2 regions of the Rhizobium sp. Root491 genome follow, and region 2 is predicted to be linked to the other one. Evidence: riboswitches for the same ligand, from Rfam matches in the RefSeq annotation. Region 2 holds a riboswitch; the other holds the start of a gene.
The links. Region 2 has a riboswitch for S-adenosylmethionine ahead of ASD46_RS04970 (O-succinylhomoserine sulfhydrylase). Riboswitches for the same ligand answer to the same signal wherever they lie in the genome.
Positions count from the first base shown of each region.

Region 1: linked by a shared signal. The riboswitch ahead of metA (homoserine O-acetyltransferase MetA) and the one ahead of ASD46_RS04970 (O-succinylhomoserine sulfhydrylase) in region 2 are both predicted to bind S-adenosylmethionine.

Region 1 covers NZ_LMFF01000014.1:183,559-190,863, forward strand. The annotation lists gene ASD46_RS15825 (ABC-F family ATP-binding cassette domain-containing protein) at 1-733, opposite strand, end outside; gene ASD46_RS15830 (thiamine diphosphokinase) at 738-1,391, opposite strand; SAM riboswitch at 1,482-1,558, shown strand; gene metA (homoserine O-acetyltransferase MetA) at 1,641-2,567, shown strand; gene ASD46_RS15840 (aldose epimerase family protein) at 2,642-3,661, shown strand; gene mtgA (monofunctional biosynthetic peptidoglycan transglycosylase) at 3,677-4,423, opposite strand; gene ASD46_RS15850 (polyprenyl synthetase family protein) at 4,559-5,473, shown strand; gene ASD46_RS15855 (OmpA family protein) at 5,506-6,168, opposite strand; gene ispG (flavodoxin-dependent (E)-4-hydroxy-3-methylbut-2-enyl-diphosphate synthase) at 6,235-7,305, opposite strand, start outside.
Region 2 covers NZ_LMFF01000001.1:994,280-1,001,584, reverse strand. The annotation lists gene ASD46_RS04970 (O-succinylhomoserine sulfhydrylase) at 113-1,297, opposite strand; SAM riboswitch at 1,340-1,418, opposite strand; gene ASD46_RS04965 (2'-deoxycytidine 5'-triphosphate deaminase) at 1,492-2,589, shown strand; tRNA gene ASD46_RS04960 (tRNA-Gly) at 2,646-2,719, shown strand; gene aqpZ (aquaporin Z) at 2,874-3,560, shown strand; gene ASD46_RS04950 (hypothetical protein) at 3,651-3,944, shown strand; gene ASD46_RS04945 (glycosyltransferase family 2 protein) at 4,080-6,017, opposite strand; gene ASD46_RS04940 (transporter substrate-binding domain-containing protein) at 6,188-6,949, shown strand; gene uppX (Wzx-type polysaccharide biosynthesis protein UppX) at 6,990-7,305, opposite strand, start outside.

The DNA.
Region 1 (7,305 bases), on a different contig from region 2:
TGTTGCGCTTGCGTCTCGCGGTCACGCCGTAACGCATCCAGTGTTCTTCACGCTCGATGGCCTTGCCGAGCTTGTGCTGCTCCAGCTCTTCCTCTTCCAGCACCTTGTCGCGCCATTCCTCGAAATGCGCAAAACCGCGATTGAGACGGCGGGACTGGCCGCGATCCAGCCACACGGTCGAGGTCGAAACCTTTTCCAGAAAACGCCTGTCGTGCGAGATCAGCACCAGCGCGCTACGCGTCTGCTGCAACTCGCCTTCAAGCCATTCGATGGTGGGCAGGTCCAGATGGTTGGTCGGCTCGTCCAGCATCAGAATATCGGGTTCAGGCGCCATGACGCGGGCAAGGGCCGCACGCCGCGCTTCGCCGCCGGACAGGCTATCCGGATGTTCCTGTCCCGTCAGGCCCAGATGCTCGAGAATATAGGTAACGCGATAGGGATCGTCGCCAGGTCCCAGCCCCGCCTCGGCATAGGCCTGCACGGTGTCGTAACCGGCAAAATCCGGCGCCTGTTCCAGATAACGGATGGTGGCGGAGGGGTGACGGAAAACCTCGCCCGACTGCGCCTCGACCAGACCGGCGGCGATCTTCATCAGGGTCGACTTGCCCGAACCGTTGCGTCCGACAAGGCAGATGCGGTCGCCCGGCTCCACCTGAAGATTGGCGCCGTCGAGCAGCGGGGTCACGCCGAAGGTCAGCTTGATGTCATCGAGTTTCAAAATTGGGGGTGCCAAGGCGTCAGGCTCCGGTCAGATCATAAGGGCGGGCGAGCACGATGGCTTTTCCGCTTTTCAGCGAGAAATGCACGGGGCCGCCATTCGCGACATTGGAAATAGTGCGGGAAGAGCCGAAAGCAAGCGGGAAATCCTTGAGAGGATAACGCACATTGCCGATATCGAGCCCCACAAGGTCGGTAAACCCGGCAACGGAAAACAGCGCACCGGGAGGCAGATCAAGATCGAACGACCCTGCCAGCAGCGGGCGGGCCTCCTCTTCGCCGGAGGTCAGCGTAACGTTGAGACCACGCTCAGTAAGCGCCACGGCGTAAAGAAGGTGCTGAAGTGCGTGGTCGCTTCTCGCTCCACCAAGCGCGCCGGCAAGCACCAGAGAACGCGCGCCGCGGGCAAGTGCCTCCGACACCGCAATTTCGCCATCGGTCACAGCCTTTGCAGCGGGATAGGGCTGTCGCACCACATCGGGCCAGGCGTCCAGCAGGTCCTTGTCGGTGGAATCGAAATCCCCCACCCAGAGCTCGGGTGTGAGCCCGAGCGGTGCGGCATGGCGCATGCCGCCATCGGCCGCAATCACACGGCTACCCTCAACCGCCGCTTTGAGGCGGTCGGTAACGGTGACATCGCCGCCAAGCAGAATGGTGAAGCGTTCTCTATCCATGCCCTGCCTTATCGCACCTCAGGCAAAAATGGAAAGGCAGAAACCCGATGAAATCAGCCGATATTGATTTTCGTCGGCTTCGGGATTATGAAACGCCTCAGTGGTGATTTGCCGACCGGCTTGCAGCCACTTTAAAGAAGTCGCTAAAGGGTCGAGGAAAAGGGTAATTTCCTGGGACCGGCTGCGATTTCGCTGCCGGTTTTTTTGTTTTCGCAACGTTCTTTACGTCATCCGAAAAGAGAGTTCGACATGCCGATCAAGATTCCCGATACGCTTCCCGCCTTCGACACCCTCGTTCATGAGGGCGTGCGGGTCATGACAGAAACGGCGGCCATCCGGCAGGATATCCGCCCGCTCCAGATCGGGCTTCTCAATCTCATGCCGAACAAGATCAAGACGGAAGTGCAGATGGCGCGCCTCGTCGGCGCATCGCCGCTGCAGGTGGAGTTTTCGCTGATCCGCATTGGCGGCCATCGTGCCAAGAATACGCCGGAAGAGCACCTTCTGTCCTTCTATGAGACATGGGAGGAAGTGCGCCACCGCAAGTTCGACGGTTTCATCATCACAGGCGCGCCCATCGAGATGCTTGATTATGAAGACGTGACCTACTGGAACGAGATGCAAAAGATTTTCGACTGGACGCGAACCAACGTCCATTCGACGCTGAACGTCTGCTGGGGCGCGATGGCCGCCATCTACCATTTCCATGGTGTGCCGAAATACGAACTGAAGGAAAAGGCTTTCGGCGTCTATCGTCACCGCAATCTCTGCCCCTCGTCGATATATCTCAACGGTTTTTCCGACGACTTTCAGGTTCCGGTCTCACGCTGGACGGAAGTGCGCCGCGCCGACATCGAAAAACACCCGGAACTCGAAATCCTGATGGAGTCAGAGGAAATGGGCGTATGTCTGGTGCATGAAAAAGAGGGCAACCGCCTCTATATGTTCAACCACGTCGAATATGATTCAACCTCGCTTTCGGATGAATATTTCCGCGATGTGAACTCGGGCGTTCCAATCAAGCTGCCGCATGATTATTTTCCGCACAATGATCCGGAGCTTGCCCCGCTCAACCGCTGGCGCAGCCATGCCCATCTGTTTTTCGGCAACTGGATCAACGAGATATATCAGACGACGCCTTATGACCTCGAAGCAATCGGCAAACTAGCGGCGTAAATTGCGGGATTGCGAATTGCCGGAAAATGACGCAACGTCCGCCGGCAATTCAAAGATATCGGGAGAATGACGCAATGAGCGACGCGGCGGCACGGGAGAATTTCGGTTTCACGGCAACCGGCGAAAAGGTTGAGCGCGTCACCATCTCGAGGGGCGGGCTGACGGCCAAGGTTATCACCTGGGGCGCCGTCATTCAGGACCTACGCCTCGATGGGCACCAGCCGCCGCTCGTTCTCGGCTTCGATACATTCGAGGACTACAAATATTCATCCTATTTCGGCGCCACACCCGGCCGCAACGCCAACCGTATCGGTGACGGAAAATTCTCGATCGACGGGCACGAATACCAGCTGGAACTGAACGAAAAAGGCGTCAGCCACCTGCATGGCGGCAGCGACGGGATGGGCAAACGTAACTGGATGCTGATGGAACACGGCGAAAGCCATGCGGTTCTGCAGATCATCGATCCCGACGGCCGCGCCGGTTATCCCGGCAATTGCACGGTGACCGCGACCTATACGATCCGCGACGGCGGCGTGCTTTCGGTGGTCTATGAAACGGTGACCGACCAACCGACCATCGCCAATATCTGCCAGCATTCCTATTTCAACCTCGACGGTGCTGATACCGCACTTGGACATGAGATCAGCATCGCCGCTGACTTTTATCTGCCAACCAACGACAAACAGATCCCGACAGGCGAAATCCGCTCCGTCGAAGGCACCGTCTTCGACCTGCGCCACCCGACGCCGATGCGGCGAACGGAGGATGGCGAGCAGGTGCTCTACGACCATAATTTCTGCCTTTCGCCCGAGCGTCGTGCCAAGCGCAAGGTTGCCCGCGCCTATTCGCCCGCCTCCGACATTGCCCTTGAGGTTCACACCACCGAACCCGGCGTGCAATTTTATTCAGCCTTCAAGCTGAATGTTCCCGTTCCAGGCCTCGATGGCCGCCATTATGGCCCCTTTGCCGGTTTTTGTCTGGAAACGCAGATATGGCCTGATGCCGTCAATCATCCCGATTTCCCCTACGCGATCCTGCGTCCCGGCGAGACCCTGCGTCAGGAAACCGACTATATTTTCAAGAAGGGTTGAGGCGGCGGGCTGGGCTCAGTCCAGCACGCATCCCACATAACCGCCCGATGCCCGGGCACGCCGTTCGATAAGGCCGGCAAGCCGTTGCAAACCACGCCCCGGCTTGCTGGCAACGCGATCGATGGGATTGGGCAGAGAAACGGCAAGCAGTGCCGCCTGGCGGGAGCTGAGCTTTGCCGCCGGTACCTTGAAATGGTGCTGTGCTGCGGCCTCGATGCCGTAAATGCCGGGTCCCCATTCCGCAACGTTGAGATAAATCTCCATCATCCGTTTTTTGGACCAGACGAAATCGGCAGCAATCGCCAGCGGCAACTCCAGCCCCTTGCGCAAGAACGAGCGGCCGTTCCAGAGGAACAGGTTCTTGGCCGTCTGCATGGGAATGGTGCTGGCGCCACGGGTGGACGCGCCTTCGAGCGCATTGTTGACCACGGACTGCATCTGGTTCCAGTCAACGCCGCCGTGGAAACAGAATTGTCCGTCCTCGGACATCATTACGGATTGCACAAGGCGCGGCGAAATATCCTCGAGCGGCACCCAGCGCCGGTCATAACCCTGAAGTGTCACCAGATCGGCAAGCATCAGCGTCGAGACCGGCCGCATGAAAGGCAGGGCATAAACCGGGATCAGCAGATAGGGCAGGATCAGCAACGCCAGCAAGGTCATGATGATACGCTTTGCCAACGTGCGAAAATCCACCTTCGGACTGCTCCGGTCTTCCGCCAGCACGGCGTAATCTGCGTCGCTTTCAGGCGTACTGCTCAATATTCGTCAAAGCCCCGCACCAATCGAAGCCTTTCATATTCCATTGCCGCCTTCAAGGCGAGTCCGGTCAAACAGTTGACCTCAGGAATCACGAAAAGGTTGCCTGACCCCGCGCGCCATGCCAAAGAGCGCGACATGGACGCTCAGATGACGAATTTCGAAACGAAGCTGCGCGATAACGCGGCACAGACCGAATCCCTGCTTGGTCGCCTGCTTTCCGCAGAGGCGCGTGCGGATGAGATTACGCGCCCGCAAAACCTGCTCGACGCCATGCGTCATGGTGTGCTGAACGGCGGCAAACGCCTGCGGCCCTTCCTGGTCATAGAAAGCACGGCCTTGCTCGGCGGAAATGCCGAAGCAGCCCATCATGTCGGTGCCGCGCTGGAGTGCCTGCATTGTTACTCGCTGGTGCACGACGATCTGCCAGCGATGGATGACGACGACCTGCGCCGCGGCCAGCCGACAGTGCACCGCAAATTCGACGAGGCGACCGCCATTCTCGCAGGCGACAGCCTGCTGACACTCGCTTTCGACATTATCGCATCGGACGAAAATCCTCTCCAGGCAGACCGCAAGGCGTCTCTCGTTCTCTCCCTTGCCCGCGCCGCGGGCGTCGGCGGCATGGCGGGCGGTCAGGCGCTCGATCTGGCTGCGGAAAAGAACGCACCTGATGAGACCGGCATTATTACATTGCAGGCTATGAAAACCGGTGCGCTGCTTCGCTTCGCCTGCGAGGCAGGCGCGATCATCGCCGGCAGCGATGTTTCCGAAAGACAAAGACTGCGCCTCTTCGGTGAAAAGATCGGCCTTGCCTTCCAGCTTGCAGACGATCTCCTGGATCTGACCGCCGATGCCGCCACCATGGGCAAGGCAACCGGCAAGGATGCCGCACGCGGCAAGGGAACGCTGGTGGCACTACGCGGTGAAGACTGGGCGCGCCTCAAGCTTCAGGAACAGGTGGCGGAAGCCTCCGAACTTCTGGCCCCCTACGGCGAAAAGGCCGCGATACTCATCGCGGCCGCCAGATTCATCGCCGAACGGAAAAGCTGAGCCGGTTTCCCGGCTCACCGTTTTTCAGCCAATCAGCCCTTGAGCGGCGAAATCAGCACTTCGACGCGACGGTTCTGGGCGCGGCCATCCGGCGTTGCGTTCGAAGCGATCGGCTGCGAGGGGCCGAAGCCGAGCGTCGAAATACGGCGCTGGTCGACGCCGCGTGCGCCGAGATAGTTTGCAACAGACGCCGCACGACGCTCGGAAAGCGCCTGGTTGTGCTGCTGGCTGCCGGTGGAGTCGGTATGGCCGTTGATGTCGATGAGCGTGCGGTTGAACTTGTTCAGCACGATGGCGACGGAATCGAGTGTCTGATAGAAGGGCGGGATGACCTGATCCTGATCCGTCGCGAAGGTGATGTTCGACGGCATGTTGAGAACGATGCTGTCGCCACGGCGGCTAACGGAAACGCCAGTGCCCTGAAGCTGGGCGCGAAGCTCGGATTCCTGACCATCCATGTAATTGCCGATTGCGCCACCGGCGAGTGCACCGATGCCGGCGCCGATGAGGGCTGCGTTGCGGCGACCGACCGGCGAACCGCCGACAGCCAGACCACCGAGAGCACCGACGACAGCGCCGATACCAGCGCCGCCCGCCGTGTTCGACATCTTCTGCTCACCCGTATAGGGATCGGTGGTGGTGCAGGCGGAAAGATAGGTCCCGCAAAGGGCAACGATCGCGATTTTTTTGATCATGTGTTTTGATGCTCCGAAGGGTTCAGGCGGTATGACAGTGGAATTTCGGCATTTTCACGGTAGTTTTTACTCCGCCGCATCTTTCCGGCCAAAACGCTTTTCGATGTAATCGATCACAAGCGCTTCAAAATCCGCAGCGATGTTGGGACCGCGCAGGGTGAGCGCCTTCTCGCCATCGATGAAGATCGGTGCAGCGGGGCTTTCGCCGGTTCCGGGCAGTGAAATGCCGATATCGGCATGTTTGCTTTCGCCGGGCCCATTAACGATGCAGCCCATGACAGCAACATTGAGCGCTTCCACACCGGGATATTTTTCACGCCAGATCGGCATGTTCTTGCGAATGTCATTCTGGATATTCTGGGCAAGTTCCTGAAAGACGGTAGAGGTGGTGCGCCCGCAGCCGGGACATGCCGCAACCACAGGAATGAACTGGCGGAAACCCATGACCTGCAGCAATTCCTGCGCCACCTGCACCTCGCGGGTGCGGTCGCCGTTCGGCTCAGGCGTCAGCGAGACGCGGATCGTGTCGCCAATACCGTGCTGCAGCACATAACCCATGGCAGCAGACGAGGCGACGATGCCCTTGGAACCCATGCCGGCTTCGGTAAGACCGAGATGCAGTGCATGGTTGGAGCGTTCCGACAGCATCGAATAAACGGCAATCAGGTCCTGTACCTGGCTGACCTTGGCAGACAGGATGATGCGGTTGCGCGGCAGGCCGATTTCTTCGGCAAGCTCTGCGGAAATCAGTGCCGACTGGACGATGGCTTCGCGGGTGACCTGACGGGCAGAGAGCGGAAAACCCTCCTCCTTGTTCTTGTCCATCAGCGTCGTCAGCAATTCCTGATCGAGCGACCCCCAGTTCACGCCGATGCGAACCGGCTTGTCATAACGGATCGCCGTTTCGACGATTTCGCCGAACTGCTTGTCCTTCTTGTCCTTGAAGCCGACATTGCCGGGATTGATGCGGTATTTCGCAAGTGCTTCGGCACAGGCCGGATGATCGGCCAGAAGCTTGTGGCCGATATAGTGGAAATCGCCAATCAGCGGCACGTCCATGCCAAGGCGCAGCAGCCGTTCGCGGATTTTCGGCACAGCGGCAGCGCTCTCATCGCGATCGACGGTGATGCGCACCAT
Region 2 (7,305 bases):
GGGATAACGGTAAAGGTAAATATTGGTTGCCCGACGCGGGCTTTCACCCAGGCGGGATGCGTGCCATGGCCCGACGGGGAAGTCGGGCCATGGCGGTATGTCGACTGAATCCTTAAACTGAAACGGCCGCAAGACCCTTCGCCAGATCTTCCAGCAGATCGTCCGTATCTTCGATACCGCAGGAAAGACGCAAGGTCCCGCCGGAAATACCCAGTTCGGCACGCGCCTCGTCGGTCAGGTTCTTGTGCGTCGTGGTGCCAGGGTGGGTAATGAGGCTCTTGGCATCGCCGAGATTGTTGGAAATCTTCACGATATCAAGCGCGTTCTGCAGTGCGAATGCCGCTTCCTTGCCACCCTTCAGTTCGAAAGCCACGAGCGTCGAGCCGCCCGACATCTGCCGCGCGATGATGTCTGCCTGCGGATGGTCGGCGCGACCGGGATAGATCACTTTGGCAACCTTGCCGCTGTCGGCGAGGAAATCGGCGATCTTCGAGGCATTGGCCGTCTGCTGCTTGACACGCAGCGGCAGGGTTTCGATGCCCTTCAGCAGCGTCCAGGCATTGAACGGCGACATGGCTGGGCCGGTGTGGCGGAAATAGTCCTGCAGCTCTTCCTCAATCCACTTCTTGTCGGAAAGGATCACGCCGCCAAGGCAACGGCCCTGACCGTCAATATGCTTCGTCGCCGAATAAACGACGATGTGGGCGCCGAGTTCGAGTGGCTTCTGGAAAAGCGGTGTGGCGAAAACATTGTCGACAACCACTTTCGCGCCGATCTGGTTGGCGAGCTTCGCCACACCGGCAATATCCACCACTTCGAGCGTCGGGTTGGTCGGGCTTTCGAGGAAAAACAGCTTGGTGTTCGGCTGGATCGCCTTTTCCCAATTGTTGAGATCGCGTCCGTCGATCAGCGTGCACTCGATGCCGTATTTGGGTGCAAGCGTTTCTACCACCCAACGGCAGGAGCCAAAAAGCGCGCGGGCAGCAACGATGTGATCGCCGGCACGCAGCTGGCACATGATGGCGGCTGTCACGGCGGCCATGCCGGAGGCAAGCGCACGGGCGTCTTCCGCACCTTCCAGCAGGCACATGCGCTTTTCGAACATGTCATTGGTCGGGCTTGCATAGCGGGCATAGATGAAGCCATCCGTTTCGCCCTTGAAGCGCGCTTCGGCGGCTTCGGAGTTTTCGTAAACGAAACCCTGGGTCAGATAGATCGCTTCCGACGTTTCACCATAGGGTGAGCGTAGCGTACCACCGTGAACGAGCTGGGTTGCCGGGCGCCATTTATTGCTCATGTGATCACCTCAAAACAAAAAAACCGGTCGCAAAAGCAGACCGGTTCCTAGCACCCGGTCTTTTTAGCCACTTGTTTAACGTGGCTGCAAGCCGACCGGCCAAATCACCACGGGATAAGCTTGCCATACTGCCGTTACCGGCTTGCGTCAATGCTTTCCTTTTGGTTTTGTCGCCGTAAAAAGGAATGATGATCATGACCAGAACCACGGGCATTTTGGCGGATGGCGCGATCAGGGCGCTGTTTGCGGGCGGCAAGCTGAAAAGCGAGGCTGATCTCGATGTCGATCAGGTGCAACCCGCCAGCCTCGATCTGCGACTGGGCTCCAAAGCCTATCGCGTGCGCGCCAGTTTCATGCCCGGCCCCGGAACCCGAGTCATCGACAAGCTCAACCGCTTCAGCCTGCACGAGGTCGATCTGAGCGAGGGGGCGGTGCTGGAAACCGGTTGCGTCTACATCGTGCCCTTGATGGAGAGCCTGGAGCTGCCGGCGGATATGTCGGCTTCGGCCAATCCGAAAAGCTCGACTGGGCGTCTTGATATCTTCACCCGCGTCATGACCGACAATGCGCAGGAATTCGACAAGATACCTGCGGGCTATGCCGGCCCGCTCTATCTGGAAATCAGCCCGCGCACCTTCCCGGTCGTCGTGCGCCGTGGCTCGCGCCTCTCGCAAATCCGTTTCCGCATCGGCCACTCGTTGCTCAACGAGGCCGAGCTTCTGAAATTGCACGAGACGGAGATGCTGGTCGCCAGCGAAACCCCTAATGTGACCGGCGGCGGCATCGCGCTTTCCATCGACCTAAAGGGTTTTGGTGAAAAAGGGCTGATCGGTTATCGCGGCAAGCATCACACGGCGGTGGTAGATGTCGACAAGAAGGCTCAGCACGATGTTCTCGATTTCTGGGAACCTCTATACGCCCGCGGCCGTGCCGAACTGATCCTCGATCCGGATGAGTTCTATATTCTCGTTTCGCGTGAAGCCGTGCATGTACCGCCACTTTATGCGGCCGAAATGACGCCCTTCGATCCCTTGGTGGGCGAGTTCCGCGTGCATTATGCGGGCTTCTTCGATCCAGGCTTCGGCCATGCGCAGGCGGGCGGCACGGGCAGCCGCGCCGTTCTCGAGGTGCGCAGCCACGAGGTGCCATTCATCCTCGAACACGGCCAGATCGTCGGCCGGCTGGTTTACGAGCACATGTTGCAAAAACCTGATGGCCTCTACGGCAGCGGCCTTGGCTCCAACTATCAGGCACAGGGCCTGAAGCTCTCCAAGCATTTCCGCGCGGAGTAATGATCCTGTCGGGTGCTTGACACCCGATAAGAACTGTCCGATGTCTTGTGCGCGGCGCGGGTGTAGCTCAATGGTAGAGCAGCAGCTTCCCAAGCTGAATACGAGGGTTCGATTCCCTTCACCCGCTCCATATTTTCAAGGCAATCCAAACAACTTCCTGGCCAGCCAAAAGCGCGCATGTCACCGCCATCGCTGCGGCAAACGTGCGACTATGCGATTTAGCTTGACTACAATTAAATTGCACGTAATAGTTGATGCGGTCGTAACATTATTGGGGGAGTGTTATGAGTCGCAAGCTTCTTTCGGAATTTCTTGGCACTTTCTGGCTCGTGTTCGGAGGTTGCGGCAGTGCGGTTTTTGCCGCTGCTTTTCCTGAACTCGGCATTGGCTTTCTCGGTGTCGCTTTCGCTTTCGGTCTGACGGTTTTGACCATGGCATATGCGGTCGGGGGTATTTCGGGCGGTCATTTTAATCCAGCCGTTTCCGTCGGTCTGTCCGTTGCTGGCAAATTTCCGGCATCGAACCTCGTTCCTTACATAGTGGCGCAGGTTCTGGGTGCGATCGTCGCGGCGGGGGCGCTTTATGTCATCCTTACCGGTAAAGCCGGTGCCGATATTGGCGGTTTTGCCGCAAATGGTTACGGGGAACATTCACCGGGTGGATATTCGCTCGTGTCGGCGCTGCTGATCGAAGTCATTTTGACGGCATTTTTCCTGATCGTCATTCTGGGATCGACGCATGGCAGGGTTCCCACTGGTTTTGCGCCGATCGCCATCGGCCTTGCTCTCACACTTATTCATCTGATCTCCATTCCGGTCACCAATACATCCGTCAATCCGGCCCGCTCGACGGGACAGGCGTTGTTTGTTGGTGGATGGGCGCTGCAACAGCTCTGGCTGTTCTGGCTCGCTCCGATCCTCGGCGGCGCAATCGGCGCCGTGGTCTGGAAACTTTTCGGCGAGAAAGACTAAGGCTCAAAGCCCGCTTTCTCCGGCCCGCACAGACATGAATGGGAAGCATTGTTTCCCCGAATGGTCGGGGAAACCTGTGAGGAGGATGACATGGATCTTACTTCGATATTGGCCCAAATTGTCGGCGGTGCGGTTGGTGGTTCGGCCGGCGGAAAAATACTCAAGGATTCCGATCTCGGTGCGCTCGGCAACCTGATTGCCGGCGCTATTGGCGGCATCGGCGGAGGAGCCGTGCTCGGATCGCTGCTCGGGACGGCGGGAACTGCTGCCGCCGGCGGCATGGATATAGGTGCTCTTGCCGGCCAGCTTGTTGGCGGCGGCGTCGGCGGCCTGATTGTCCAGATCATTGTCGGCCTCATCAAGAACAAGCTCGTTACCAAATAGAGCTGCTCGGCCGATCTTTTGCGAAGCGATAAAGCTTGCCGATGGAGAAGCCTCGATCGGCAAGGCTTTTTGGTTTGTGCCATATCCGCAGTGGCGGCGCTGACGGAACCGGAATTCGTTTATAAAATCTGGTCGTCAGGCCTTGTTCCTGATGACCGGCATATGCGGCGTCTTGTTCCAGACGAACGGCTTGGTTTTCAATTCCACCACGGCGCGCCATGCGGCGAGTGACAGCATCAGCCAGTAAAGCGGGATCGCCAACCAGCGCCGTCCGACCTGTTGTTTCTCATGAGCTATCATCCTGTTTCTGCCCATCAGTACGAAGATGGCGTAGCTTCCGAAAATATTCAGCGTATCGATGAAAAACAGAATGCCCTGCCAGGAAAGCAGCATATCCGCGCCGTTTTCCCGGATTGCTATGGCCATGAAGGCGAAGGAAACAAACAGCAAGGGATGGGCCAGCGACGACAGAAGCATGCCGCCAATCAGCAGCTGAAAGACGATATAGGCGATCCATCCCATGCGGTGCGCGGTCGTGAAGGGCGAGCGGGTCATGACCAGCCAGCTTTGCAGCCAGCCCTTGTACCAACGCGCGCGCTGGTTCAGCCAGACGGAAAGGGAGGTTGGAGCATCCTCCAGTGTCTGCCGCCGGATGACACCACAGCGATAACCCAGCCTGTGCAGCCGGAGGCCCATATCGGCATCTTCCGTCACATTATAGGGGTCCCATCCTCCCACCCGGCGTAAAACGGCGGTGCGGAAATGGTTGGAGGTGCCACCAAGCGGCAGCGGTAACCTGCACGCTGCAAGAACGGGCAACATGCAGCGGAAAAGGCCGGAATATTCCAGTGCGAAACAGGCGCTGAGCCAGGAGGAACTGGCATTGCTGATAATAAGCGGCGCCTGCACACAGGCCACCTCGTCCGGCTGGTCGCGGAAGGCGGCATAGGCCTCGCGCAATTGCAGCGGATGCGGCCGGTCCTCGGCGTCGTAAACGGCAACGAAAGTGCCACGCGCGCCGGAAAGCGCATAGGTCAGGGCCTTGGGCTTCGTGCGTGGCATGGATGGCGGCACCCTGACGATCTCGATATGCGGACCGGGATTTATCCGCTGGATGGCCTCGATCGTCGCTACGTCGTCTGCCTCGCAGACGAGCTTGATATCGAGCCGGGATTTGGGCCAGTCCAGCCGCTCCAGCGCATGAATGAGCTGCTCAACGACCGCCTCTTCGCGATAAAGCGGCATAAGAATAGTGTAGACCGGCAGCTCTCCGTCCTGCTGGAGTGGTATGACGTTTTTCGGATCGTTTCCTTTTGGCGTATGGACGAGTGCAAACAACCTGAAAAGCAAGGTGGAGAGATAAAGCATCGTGAGGGTGACGTGAATATAGGCCAGGGCCGCCTGCGTATAAAACAGTAGCGACAGAACGAGCAGGGTAACGAAAATGCCGCTGACAAAACCCTGCTCGCCATGCAGCGTGATCCTTGCGGAATGCTGTGGCGCCGCGTTGAAAAGCTGATGTCGCGTGTCTCGGCAGCGGCGTGCTTCGCCCGCCTTCCAGATCGCGCTGCGCATGGCCTGTGGCGTGGTCACGGCAAGTTCTTCAAGAAGATACGGACGCTGATCGAGGATGCCTTTCAGCAATTCCATTCTTGCCAGTTCCGGCACGATCAGCAGCACTGGCTTACCATTCAGCGGTGTCAACCGCAGGAGCCGTGGTTCGGCTAGTTGCGCGTCCAGGTGATTGATGTCTGCCACACGACCCGGATCGATTTCCGGTCGAAACGGCAATCGCAACAATCTGGCAAAAGCACCGTAATACGCATCCGCATCGACTAGGCCGCTCGCCAGCAATTCGTCTTCCACGGTTGAGCCGTTTTTGAGGGCCTGCTCTTCGAATGCAGCGATATAAGGCTTGCCGAATCCCAGCGAAGAGAGAAAGCGTGTTGGCCCATGCTCGTCCGGTTCGGGCGCTGTCCAAAGCGGATTGTCGCTGATGAGCGAAAACGCAATTTTTCGCCCCGCTGACGTCGTGCGGAACGATTCTCGTGTATAGTGCTTAAAATAATCCATGCATCGCCGCCGCCGTCATGGTAACGCCCTGCTTCTTGCTACGGACAGTATAGATGAGAATGATGAATGTAACGCGAAATATAGGTATTGGTTTTACTTTAGCTATCGCTTTACAATTCGGTGGTAATTTGGGAAAACTTCACGCGGAAGGTCTCTCGGACAGAAACCGCATGCCGGTGCTGTTTGATGCGCAGGAGCGGTTTCCGGGTGGCGATCTCTCCTCCGTGCCCCGGATCAGGTTTTTGATGTCGGTCGATTTCCCACCCTTCAATTTTACCGATCAGGAAGGCCGGCTTGCCGGTTTTCATGTCGATCTGGTGCGCGAAATCTGCGCCCAGCTGAAAGTTGAGAGCAAATGCCAGGTGCAGGCACTGCCGTTTGACGAGCTGGAGGCAGCGCTGGAAATGGGAGAGGGCGAAGCGGTGATTTCCGGCATTGCCACCACCGCCGATCTGCGAAAGAGTTTCACCTTCTCGCGACCCTATCTGCTGTTGCCCGCGCGTCTTGCCGTCAACAAAGCGGCGAAATTCACTGGCTCCGGCGCAGATGCCCTGTCGGGAAAGAAGGTGGGTGTGGTCACGGGCTCGCGGCACGAACAGATGCTCAAGGCATTTTTTCCCAAAGCCTCGGCTGAAGGCTTTAATGGTTACGAACCCATGTATGAGGCGTTGAAGACGGGCAAGGTGGACGCCGTTTTTGCGGATGGGCTGCGCCTGCCTTTCTGGGTTTCGGGAAGCGCGTCCGGTGCTTGCTGTGCGCTTTTCGGCGGACCTTATTTATCCGACAGATTTCTTGGCGAAGGCCTTTCCATCATGGCAGTTGATCCGGACGATGTGCTTGTACCGGCCTTTGATCAGGCGCTTGCCGCACTTTCGCGCAATGGCCGGCTGGAAGAAATCTACCGGCGTTATTTCCCCTACGGGCTTTATTAGAGAAATCCGGTTTCACTCGGCTCGGCGCCCGGATGACGTTCTATTTGGCGGGCGCAAAGGCTTTTTCGTTGTGCCGCAATCGCAAAAGCGCGATCCAAACGGCGGCGGCGATGGCGGCTTCCACGAAGAAATAGCTGCCGATCGTTCCGGAAATGCTGAACGACCAGGTGAGGAAGGCGACGATAACGGAGCCGATGAGATTGCCGCTGTTCCATATCTTGGCGCGGATATCCTGCCGTCCGGATGCGCCAAGCGCCTCAAGCGCGGTTGCCGCAACGGCCATCGGCAGCACGACCCAGCAAAGGATACGGGTGATGATCGGCAGCGAGACGTATTCGTCGCCGAACAGTAGCGGC